DNA from 2 places in the Acidovorax cavernicola genome. Region 2 is predicted to be linked to the other one. Evidence: riboswitches for the same ligand, from Rfam matches in the RefSeq annotation. Region 2 holds a riboswitch; the other holds the start of a gene.
The links. A riboswitch is a leader RNA that binds a small molecule or an ion and turns the genes downstream of it on or off. The one in region 2 is predicted to bind glycine.
Positions count from the first base shown of each region.

Region 1 (5,893 bases), on a different contig from region 2:
GCTGGCCGTGCGTGTCGACGCTCACGCCGACCAGGCGGCCCGGCAGCGAGCGCTTGAACGAATCGCGGCAGGCCAGGTAGGCGGCGTGCGGGCCGCCGTTGCACAGGGGCATGCCCAGGCGCTGCGTGGTGCCGCAGACGATGTCGGCATCGAACTCGCCGGGTGCGACCAGCAGCGTGAGCGCCAGCAGGTCGGCCGCGACGATGAAGGCGGCGTCGCACTGGTGCGCGTGGCCCGCGAGCGGGCGCAGGTCGTGCACGTGGCCGGTGGTGGCGGGGTACTGTGCGAGCACGCCGAAGAACTCGCCGCTCACCATCAGGTGCGGCAGCGTTTCCGACACGGTGCTCACCTTGACCTCGATGCCCAGCGGCGCGGCGCGCGTCTTGATGACCTCGATGGTCTGCGGGTGGCAGTCGCCCGACACCAGGAACACGTTGCTCTTGCTCTTCACGCTGCGCTTGGCCAGCGTCATGGCCTCGGCGGCGGCGGTGGCCTCGTCGAGCATCGAGGCGTTGGCGATGGCCATGCCCGTGAGGTCGCACACCATCGTCTGGAAGTTGAGCAGGGCTTCCATGCGGCCCTGCGAGATCTCGGCCTGGTAGGGCGTGTAGGCGGTGTACCAGGCGGGGTTCTCCAGGATGTTGCGCAGGATGACGCCCGGCGTGTGCGTGCCGTAGTAGCCCTGGCCGATGAAGCTCTTGAACACCTTGTTCTTCGACGCCAGTGCCTTCAGCTCGGCCAGCGCGTCGGCCTCGGTGACCGGCGCGGGCAGGCGCATCGGCCGGGCGCGGCGGATGGCTGCCGGCACGATGCCGTCGATGAGCTCCGCGCGCGTTTCCGAGCCGATCACCGGCAGCATGCGCGCCTCGTCCGCCGCATCGATGCCGATGTGGCGGGCGAGGAATTCTTCGGCGTTCTCTAGTTCTTGCAAAGAGGGAAGGGCGGGCGTCGGCATGGCGGTGAGGGCTCGGGAGGAAAAGACAAAGGTGCTGAAGAACTCAGCGGATCAGGATTCGGCGGCGAACTTGTCGTAGCTGGCAGCGTCCAGCAGGGCGTCGAGCTGTGCGGGTTCGCTCAGCTTGACCTTGAAGAACCAGCCGGCTGCCAGCGGATCGGTGTTGGCCAGCGACGGGTCGGCGCGCAGCGCTTCGTTCACTTCGGTGATCTCGCCCGACACGGGCATGAACACGTCGGCGGCGGCCTTCACCGACTCGACCACACCGGCAACCTCGCCCTGCGCGAAGGTCTTGCCGACTTCGGGCAGGTCGACGAACACCACGTCGCCCAGCGCGTCCTGCGCATGCACGGTGATGCCGACGGTGGCAGCGCCGCCTTCGGCCGCCACCCATTCATGGTCCTTGGTGTACTTGATGCTCATGAAAAAACTCCTCGTGGAAAAAATGAATCGGGGTGCAGAGCCTAGCCGGGTCGGCGAGGCGCTTGAAAAATCAGCCGCGGTAGTAGCGCGTCGGCACGAAGGGCATGGTCGAGACTTCCATCGGCACCGGCTTGCCCCGCACGATGGCCTGCACGCGCGTGCCGGGCTCGGCAAAGGCGGCGGCCACGTAGCCCATGGCGACGCAACGGTCGGCCGTGGGGCCGAGCAGGCCGCTGGTCACGGTGCCGATGTCGTGGCCTTCGAGCGATTGCAGCAGCGTGCCGTCGCGCACCGGAATGCGTTCCAGCGCCACCAGACCGACGCGCTTGCGCGTGAGCGTCTCGTGGTCGGTGTGACCGGCCGCGCCCGAGGCGACGGCGGCCAGCTGGGCCAGCACCTTGGCCGCGCCCGGAAAGCCGCCTTCGCGCGCGCCACCGGCGCGGCGCACCTTCTGGATCGCCCAGTTGAGCGAGGCTTCGACCGGCGTGGTGGTGGTGTCGATGTCGTTGCCGTACAGGCACAGGCCGGCTTCCAGCCGCAGCGAGTTGCGCGCGCCCAGGCCGACGGGCTTCACCTCGGGCTGCGCGAGCAGCAGGCGGGCCAGCGCCTCGGCATCCTTGGCGGCCACCGAGATCTCGAAGCCGTCTTCGCCGGTGTAGCCGCTGCGGGTGACGAAAGCGGGAATGCCGCCGATCTGCACCGCGCCGCCGGTCATGAACACGAAGCGCTCGATGCCGGGCGACAGCCGCGCCAGCGTGGCGGCGGCCTGCGGGCCCTGCAGCGCCAGCAGGGCGTGGTCAGGCAGGGGCTGCACCTCGCAGCGCGCGCCGATCCTGTTCTGGATGTGGGCGAGGTCGGCCACCTTGCAGGCGCCGTTGACGATCACGAAGAGCGAGCCGTTGCCTTCGTTGAAGAACATCAGGTCGTCGAGGATGCCGCCCTCGTCGTTCAGCAGCAGGCCGTAGCGCTGCTTGCCGGCGGGCAGGTCGACCACGTCGACGGGCATCAGGGTCTCGAAGGCGGCGGCGGCGTCGGGGCCGACCAGGCGCAACTGGCCCATGTGGGAAATGTCGAAGAGGCCCGCCGCGTCGCGCGTGTGCTTGTGCTCGGCCATCAGGCCGGCGGGGTACTGCACGGGCATGGCGTAGCCGGCGAAGGGCACCATGCGGGCGCCGAGCTCCACGTGGAGGTCGTACAGTGGGGTCTTGAGAAGTTGAGCGTCGGAAGCGGAAGAAGCAGCCACGGGGCACTCCAAAGGGGCAGTCGAAATCCATGGCTGCAACGCCACGGGCCACCCCTGCTGTCCGCTTTACCTGAGAGATTCGCCCCACGATCGGGGTTTGCTCCTTCGGTGGGCCATCGTTGCACCCGGGGTGCAGTGGCCTCTCTCCAGCAAGGAAACGCCGGTGGTTGCCGGCGTCTTGTCAGTCCTTTTGCCTGAGCGTTCGGGGAACCCCTGCGCCTTCGGCGGCCCCGTCGCGCGGGGCTCTCTCCTGACCCGACGAGTGTAGTGGATCGAGCGGCCGGGCCCGACGGCTCAGTGCACGGTTTCGGCCGGCGGCAGCAGCTTGTCGATGCGCTCGCGCAGCGAGTCGGCGCGCTCGGGGCCGGCGCTCTTCTCGATCTCGGAGAGCATCAGCGCGGCGATGGTCAGCATGGCCTCGCGGTCGCGGGCCTCGCGCAGGGCGTCGCGCATCTGGTTGGCGAAGCGCGGGTCGCGGCGCACGAACATGCGCTCGCAGATGTCGAACAGGAACATGCGCGTGGTGGCCAGCGAGCGCTTGCCGTCGAAGCTGTCGGCCGACGTGGCGACCTGGATCGGCTCCGCGGCCGGGACGGGCGTGGGGGCGGGAGCGGGTGGCACCGGGGCCGGCCGCGCCTCCTGCAGGTAGCCCCGCTGCATCAGCCCCTGGATCGCCTGCTCGGCCTCGACACGGCTGGGAAACAGGGGGCTGAAGTCGGTCAGCGTGCGCCGGCCGTCGGCCATCAGCAGCAGCGCGCGCTCACGCTGGCTGAGCGTGCGCTGCCCGGCCTGGAGTTCGTCGCGTGCCTTCTCGGTCTTGGTGGGGAACATGGCGGCCACAGCTTTCGGAGGTCGAAGGCTGCAGCATCGTTGCAAGTGGTGACATCTTCGTGAACCATTTGCCTACAGGGGGATTGGGGCGCGAATGCGTCCGTGTCAGGTGCCCGCGCTCTCCTTGCGGATCAGCCAGCGCGGGCCCACGCGCTGAAGTTCGAGGGTCTTGCGGTCGGTCTCGGTCAGCGCATCGGCGCGGTAGACCTGCCGGAACTGCGCGCTGGCGGAGGTGCCCTGGATGCTGATCACCAAGCCCTCGATGCCCACGCTGATGCGCGACTTGCCCGTGATGCGGGCGCGCCGGTCGGCCTCCCAGCGCTCGCGGGTCTGGCCGCGCGCCGGGGTGAAGTCGGGCGCGTAGGCCGCGAGGTAGCGCTCCACGTCACGCGCGGACCAGGCAGCAGCCCAGGCGCGCACGGCGGTTTCGACTTCGGCGAGGCTGGCGATGGGGTTCGCCGCAACGGCGGGCGCCGTGGCCGGTACCGCCGGTGCGCCCGGCGTGGCCGCGAAACCGGCCGTGGCCAGCAGGCCGGCGGCGGCGAGGCTGCAACCTTGGGCGGCGATTCGATGCATGGCGTCCTTTTCCTTCTTCTGCTCTGTCAGGCTCGACGTCGAAGCTTGCGTCGATTCTGGCAGTGAAAGAGGGGACGCGTGGCGTTGAATCGCCCACGGATTTCCGTGGTCTGTTGCTCAGAGCGCGAGGTCGAACTCAGGCCGCCGCAGCCTCACCCGTCATCACCTGCACCGTGCGGTTGCGAAGCCGCAAGGCCAGCACGGTCGCGACGCACAGCACGCACAGCACCACCGTGAGCGTCGTGCCGAGCCCGCGTGCGTCCGACAGCATGCCGAACAGCGGCGACACCAGCCCGCCGACCGAGAGCGCGAGCCCGAGCGTGATGCCGCTGGCGGTGGCCGGGTTGCGCGGCAGGTAGTCCTGCGCGAGCGTCACCTGCGCGGCGAAGGGCAGGAACATGCTCATGCCGAGCCACGCGGTGCAGGCCAACGCCATGCCGGGCGTCGATGCGAGCACGAGGCCCGCCATGGCCGGCAGCGCGAGCAGGTAGCCGCAGCGGATCGTGCCCATGCGCCCGATGCGGTCGCCGAGCCAGCCGCCGGCCAGCGTGCCCACGGCGCCAGCCGCAGTGAAAGCGGTGAGCGCCGCGGCGCCCTGGAAGCTGGTGCCGTGCAGGTCGCGCGTGATGCGCAGCGAGAGCATCGACAGCACCGTGACGTACGGGATCGACCAGCCCACGATGGTCGCCACCAGCAGGCCGAAGGCGCGCCAGTCGTTGTGGGGCTTGAGCACCGGGGCGCCCGCCTTCGAGCCGCGCGATGCCGACGACGTGCCGGCCGCCGCACCACGCCGCACGTTCGCCGCGACCCACACCACGCCCATCGCGAGCGCGGGAATGCCGAGCAGGTAGCTGCGCGACAGGCTGCCGCCACCGACCACCGTGGCCGCCAGCACGGGCGCGAACGAGGCGCCGATGGTGCCGCCCACCGAGAACACGCTCATCGCCTTCTGCGAGGCGCCGCCGGCCGCGCGCGCGGCCACGGTGGCCGGCGGGTGGTAGGCCGCGATGCCCAGTCCGCACAGCGCGACCGCGATCCAGGTCAGCAGGTAGCTCTGGCTCAGGCCCGCCAGCACCACGCCCAGCGCCGCCACCAGGAAGCCCACCGGCACCAGCCAGGCGCGCGGGTGGCGGTCGGCGTACAGGCCGAACAGCGGCTGCACCACGCTCGACAGCCCGGTGGCCGCCAGCATCAGGCCGCTCACGGCCGTGTAGCTGTAGCCGCGCTCCAGCACCATGAGGGGCAGCAGCGCGGGCACGAGGCCCTGGTAGAGGTCGTTGACGGCATGGGTGCCGGTGAGCAGCCCGAGTCGGCGCGAGTTCATGCGATGGCTTCTTTCTTCGATGTCCGGTTGGAGAAAAAGAGGGGGAAAGCCATCGTAGGAAGACACGAAAAGATGTTCTCGCCACGAATGTGCAAACATCGTCGTGAAATGGACAAACTGAATCTGCGCCCCGAAGAAGGCGAATCGACCCCCCGCGCCGTGGCCGTGCTGGCGACCGACCCGGCCGGCGACGCCTTCATTCCGCCGCATGCGCACCGGCGCGGGCAGCTCATCCACGCGATCTCGGGCGTGATGATGGTCAGCGCCGAGCCCGGCAGCTGGGTGGTGCCGACCGGACGCGGCGTCTGGGTGCCGCCGGGCATGACGCACCAGATCCGCATGGCCGGCGAGGTGAAGATGCGCACCGTCTTCGTCGAGCCCGGCACGCGCGCCGACCTGGGGGCCGACTGCCGTGTGATCCATGTGGGCGCGCTGCTGCGTGAGCTGATCGTGGCGGCGGTCTCGCTGCCGCTCGACTACCCGCCAGGCGGGCGTGACGAGCGCGTGATGGAGCTGATCCTGGACGAGATCGAGGCCGCGC
Region 1 is NZ_QXMN01000004.1:80,387-86,279, forward strand. Features, by position in the region: gene gcvP (aminomethyl-transferring glycine dehydrogenase) at 1-955, opposite strand, end outside; gene gcvH (glycine cleavage system protein GcvH) at 1,007-1,378, opposite strand; gene gcvT (glycine cleavage system aminomethyltransferase GcvT) at 1,449-2,621, opposite strand; glycine riboswitch at 2,669-2,781, opposite strand; glycine riboswitch at 2,794-2,884, opposite strand; gene D3H34_RS06340 (hypothetical protein) at 2,916-3,452, opposite strand; gene D3H34_RS06345 (L,D-transpeptidase Cds6 family protein) at 3,558-4,028, opposite strand; gene D3H34_RS06350 (MFS transporter) at 4,165-5,352, opposite strand; gene D3H34_RS06355 (AraC family transcriptional regulator) at 5,461-5,893, shown strand, end outside.
Region 1: another riboswitch for glycine. It lies ahead of gcvT (glycine cleavage system aminomethyltransferase GcvT); the one in region 2 lies ahead of D3H34_RS25310 (D-amino acid dehydrogenase).

Region 2 (5,893 bases):
GCTGCAGTTCGCGGTGGGCGGCAACGGCAACATCCGCGGTCACGGGGCGGCGGGCGGTGTGTTCTCGGGCGGTTTGTCCGGCGTGGTGTTCGGCGAGGGCGTGCGGCTGGTGTCGCGTGTCACGCAAGGCTGCCAGCCGCTGCGCACCGGTGGCGCGCGCGAGCGCGAGATCACCGAGGCCGATGGCAACCTGCTGCTCGCGCTCGACGGCGAGCCGGCGCTCGACGTGCTGCTGGCCGACCTGCAGGTGTCGCTCGACCGGCCGCAGGAAGCCATCGACGCCGTGCGCAACACGCTGGTCGGCCTGGCCGACGCGGGCAGCGACGGTATCCGCCGCACCGGCGACCTGGGCGCCGACGTGCTGGTGCGTCACATCATCGGCCTGGATCCCACGCGACGCGGCATTGCCATCGCCGACAACGCCGAGGCCGGCATGCGGATGAGCTTCTGCCGCCGCAATGCGCAGGCGGCGCGCGCCGACCTCATGCGCATCTGCGCCGAGATCCGCGAAGAACTTGAGCCCGAGGAGCAGACCCTGGCCACCGCGCGCGCCGTGGCGGCCGGCGAGGCCGAGGCTGCACCGCACCCCGCGCGGCGCATCGCCGGCGCGGTGTACGTGAGCTGCTCCGGCCGCGGCGGCCCGCACTTCGGCGCGCCGGGCGCCGAACTGCAGATCGTGCGACATGCGCTGGGCGACGTGCCGCTGGTCGGCTTCTTCGCCGCCGGCGAGATCGCGCGCCATCACCTGTATGGCTACACGGGCGTGCTGACGGTGTTCACTGCGCCGGACTGACGGGAAAAAACGACGCAGCGCCCCGCCCGCTGTTTTCGCGAGCGGCCTGCGTCGATAGAATCCGCCCGCTTTCTTGAATCTCTGCTGCTGCAAGAAAGAGTGATCCGCGTGCCCCGAGGCGCGCGGTCGATCTCTTTCGCCCCGCCACGCGATGTGACCGGGGCCCGGAAACCGACACGGTTTCCCCGAATGGAATTGCAGCCATGGGCAGCCCCACCAACCGTCATTTTTCGAGACTTCAGCGCGCTTTCTCGCGCGCCAACATCGCCGTCGATTACCGCGACGGCATCTATCACCTGCGCAACGAGGCCGCGCAGGCGACCGTTCTTCTGCCGCAGAGCCTGCCGCTGGAAGAAAAGGCCGTGAACCAGCTGCTGGCCTTCGCCAGCGTGCGCTCGCCCGATAGTGAGCACGGCGTGTGCAAGGCCTGCGCGACACCGGACTTCCATCCGGGATCGGTCGCGCCGGTCGGCAGCGTCGTGGCCACCGATGGCGACTTCGTCATTCCCGCCGCGGTCGGCACCGACATCAACTGCGGCATGCGCCTGCTGACCACCGGCCTCACGCTGGATCAGGTGGCGCCGCACAAGACGCAGCTGCTCGCGCGGCTCACGCGCAGCCTGCTCGACAACGGGCGCGACGTGCCGGTGCACACGGCGGCGTTTCGCGCGCTGTTCGACGAAGGGCCGGCGGCGTTCCTGGATGCCGTGCGCGGTGAAGGGCTCTGGGCGGCGTGCGACCGCGACCGGCTGCATGCCGAGATCGGCGCGTGCATCGGCCTGGCGAGCTTCGGCGGGCGGTCGCGACACGCACCGTCGGCCTACACCGGCGCGCGCCACGAGGTCTTCCGCGACCCGTGCCTCGGCACGCCGGGCAGCGGCAATCACTTCGTCGAGCTGCAGGTGGTCGACCAGGTGATGGACCGGCATGCGGCCTATCGCGCAGGGCTCAAGGCCGGCGAGGTCGTGGTGATGATCCACAGCGGCTCGCGCGACATCGGGTTCCATGTCGGCGGTCGCTGGATGGACCGGGCGCGGGCCGAGTGGCCGCAGGGGTTGCGCCATCCGAAGAGTGGGCTGTACGGGCTGACCGGGCCGCTGGCCCAGGAGTACCTCGAGGCCATGGGCGTGGCTGCGCGCTATGCGTGGGCCAACCGCGTCGTGCTGGCCGAGCTGGTGCGCAAGGACTTCGCCGAGCTGCTGGGCGCCACGGCGTCGGCGCTGGTGGTCGACGTGCCGCACAACGTGGTGCTGCGCGAGCACGGAATGAACATCCATCGCAAGGGCGCGACGCCGGCGCACGCGGGCGATCTCGCGCTGATCCCGGGCTCGATGGGCGATCACTCGTACCTGGCGACCGGACTGGGCCACGAGGACTGGCTGTGGTCGTGCAGCCATGGCGCCGGCCGACGCATGCGGCGGCAGGAAGTGCGCGCGATGCGGCCCGCGCCGGGCGACGAGAACGCCAGCTGGCAGTGCGTGACCTTGCGCGAGGAGCGCCGCATCGAAGAGGCGCCGCAGGCCTACAAGCCGATCGGCGCGGTGATCGATGCGCAGGAAAGTGCGGGGCTGATTCGCTGCGCCGTGCGGCTCAAGCCCTGGGTCACGTTCAAGGCATGACCCAGGGCGGGTGCCGTGTCAGCCCAGAGCGGGCTGCACGGCGCGCGACGCGGGCGCCGGCATGCCGGCGAACGTGAAGTCGACCTCGGGCGCCAGTCCGCTCACGATGCGTGCGATCGACTTGCCCGAGCCGCAGGCGTGCGTCCAGCCGAGCGTGCCGTGGCCGGTGTTGAGGAACAGGTTCGGCAGCTTCGTCTTGCCGATCAGCGGCACGTTGCTCGGCGTGGCGGGACGCAGGCCGGTCCAGAACTGGGCGCGCTCGGTGTCGCCGGCGCCGGGGAACAGTTCTTCGACGCGCCGCACGATGGCTTCGCAGCGCACGCGGTTCAGGTCGCGGTCGTAGCCGTTGAGTTCGGCCGTGCCGGCGATGCGCAGACGGTCGCCCGATTCCGACGTGTAGCGCGAGAACACCAGCTTGTATTCATCGTCGGTCAGCGAGACCTGGTGGGCCTTGGAGGCGTCCTTCACGGGCAGCGTCACCGAGTAGCCCTTGGCCGGGTAGATCGGCAGGCGGATGCCCAGCGGCGCCGCGTACAGCGGGCTCAGCGAACCCATCGCGAGCACGAAGGCGTCGCCGCGGATGCGCTGGAAGCGGCCTTCGCTGTCGGTCGCCTCGACGTGGTCGATGCTGCCGCCGGCTTCGCGCAGCGCGGTCACCGTGTGGCTCATGAGGAACTTCACGCCGGCCGCCTCGGCCAGCTTCACGAGTTCGCGCGCGAAGCGGTTGGCGTCGCCCGACTCGTCTTCGGCGGTGTATGTGGCGCCGGCGAGTTGGGGGCGGATGTGGGCGAGGGCGGGTTCGATCCGGATGGCCTCGTCGGCCGAGATCACCTGGCGTTCGCAGCCCAGGGCTCGCATCTGCTCGGCAGGCGCGAGGGCGCCGTCGAATTCCTTCTGCGTCGTATAGAAGTGCAGGATGCCTTGCGTGCGCTGGTCGTAGCTCAGGCCGGTGTCTCGACGCAATTGCTGCAACATGTCGCGGCTGTATGTACCAAGACGCACGATTTGTTCGATGTTATGGCGGGTGCGCGCCGGGGTGCATTCGCGCAGGAACTGCAGGCCCCAGAGCCATTGGCGCATGTCGGCGCGGATGCGGAACAGCAGCGGCGCATCTTCCTTGCCGAGCCATTGCAGCACCTTCAGCGGCGCGCTCGGATTGGCCCACGGTTCGGCATGGCTGACCGAGATCTGGCCGCCGTTGGCGAAGCTGGTTTCGGCGGCCGGGGTGGCCTGCCGGTCGATCACGGTCACTTCGTGGCCGAGTTGCTGGAGGTAGTAAGCCGAAGTCACGCCGAGCAGGCCGGCGCCAAGAACGATCACGCGCATTTCAAGTACCTTTGAGTTTGCAGCGCTTGAACGGCGGGCGTGGAGTGCTATTGAACAAATAGCAAGCAACTGGACGACCGCTGTCCAAGTTGCCGCTCCCCCTGTCCTCGGTACCTGAGAGATTCACCCTGCTGCACCCGCAGCGGGTTTGCTCCTTCGGTGCGCCACATGGCGTGGCGGCTCTCCAGACGGCCGTATCGATGATTTGCAGTACTGACCCCTTGCCGAAGTTCCTGATTTCTTCCTGGAACCTCGTCGGGCCGACCTGAGCGTTTATGGGAGTTTGCGCCTTCGGTAGGGCCTCCGTGGAAGCCCGCTCTCCTGCAGTGGGGGCGATTGTAGGCGGGGTCCGCAAGGCGGCCAACCCCTGTACATCGGCACTGCGCGCCGATGGGATAATTGACTGTTAATTTTCCGTAAAGCAAACTTTTTTCTACAGGCAGGGAACCCCATGATCTTGGTGACCGGCGGCGCAGGCTTCATTGGCGCCAATTTCGTGCTCGACTGGATCGCGCAAGGCGACGAGCCCGTCGTGAACCTCGACAAGCTGACCTACGCGGGCAACCTCGAGACCCTCGCATCGCTCAAGGGCAACGCGAATCACATCTTTGTGCAGGGCGACATCGGCGACAGCGCGCTGCTCGACCGCCTGCTGGCCGAACACAAACCGCGTGCCGTCGTGAACTTTGCCGCGGAATCGCACGTCGACCGCTCGATCCACGGCCCGGAAGACTTCGTGCAGACCAACGTGCTCGGCACCTTCCGCCTGCTCGAGTCGGTGCGCGGCTACTGGAACGCCCTTCCGGCCGACCAGAAGGCGGCCTTCCGCTTCCTGCACGTGTCGACCGACGAGGTCTATGGTTCGCTCTCCAAGACCGACCCGGCCTTCACCGAAGAAAACAAGTACGAGCCCAACAGCCCGTACTCGGCCAGCAAGGCCGCCAGCGACCACCTCGTGCGCGCCTGGCACCACACCTACGGCCTGCCGGTGGTCACCACCAACTGTTCGAACAACTACGGCCCGTTCCACTTCCCCGAGAAGCTGATCCCGCTGATGATCGTCAACGCACTGGCCGGCAAGAACCTGCCCGTGTACGGCGACGGCATGCAGGTGCGCGACTGGCTCTACGTGAAGGACCACTGCAGCGCCATCCGCCGCGTGCTCGAAGCCGGGACGCTGGGCGAGACCTACAACGTCGGCGGCTGGAACGAGAAGCCCAACATCGAGATCGTCAACACCGTGTGCGCGCTGCTCGACGAGCTGAGCCCGCGCGCCGACGGCAAGCCGTACAAGGAACAGATCACCTACGTCACGGACCGCCCGGGCCACGACCGCCGCTACGCCATCGACGCACGCAAGCTCGAACGCGAACTCGGCTGGAAGCCGGCCGAGACCTTCGACACCGGCATCCGCAAGACCGTCGAGTGGTACCTCGCCAACGGCGATTGGGTGCGCAACGTGCAAAGCGGCGCGTACCGCGAGTGGGTCGAGAAGCAGTACGACGCCACGGCGAAGGCTGGCGCATGAAGCTGCTGCTGCTTGGCAAGGGTGGACAGGTCGGCTGGGAGCTGCAGCGCAGCCTCGCGCCGCTCGGCGAGCTGGTCGCGCTGGACTTCGACAGCACCGACTTCCACGCCGACTTCAGCCGTCCCGAGCAGCTGGCCGAGACGGTGCTGGCGGTGCGCCCCGACGTGATCGTCAATGCCGCCGCGCACACTGCCGTCGACAAGGCCGAGAGCGAGCCCGACTTCGCGCGCAAGCTCAACGCCACCTCGCCCGGCGTGGTGGCCGAGGCCGCGCAGCAGATCGGCGCGCTGATGGTGCATTACTCCACCGACTATGTCTTCGACGGCAGCGGCACCCGCCCCTGGAAGGAAGATGACGCGACCGGCCCGCTCAGCGTGTACGGCCAGACCAAGCTCGAGGGCGAGCAACTGGTGGCCAAGCACTGCGCGAGGCACCTGATCTTTCGCACCAGCTGGGTCTACGCCGCACGCGGCGGCAACTTCGCCAAGACCATGCTGCGCCTGGCCAAGGAGCGCGACAAGCTGACCGTCATCGACGACCAGTTCGGCGCACCGACCGGCGCCGAACTGCTGGCCGACATCACCGCACACGCCATCCGCGCGACCCTGCAGGACCCGGCCAAGGCCG
Region 2 is NZ_QXMN01000043.1:17,232-23,124, reverse strand. Features, by position in the region: gene D3H34_RS25320 (FIST signal transduction protein) at 1-793, shown strand, start outside; gene D3H34_RS25315 (RtcB family protein) at 997-2,412, shown strand; gene D3H34_RS25310 (D-amino acid dehydrogenase) at 2,431-3,738, opposite strand; glycine riboswitch at 3,830-3,936, opposite strand; glycine riboswitch at 3,982-4,072, opposite strand; gene rfbB (dTDP-glucose 4,6-dehydratase) at 4,190-5,266, shown strand; gene rfbD (dTDP-4-dehydrorhamnose reductase) at 5,263-5,893, shown strand, end outside.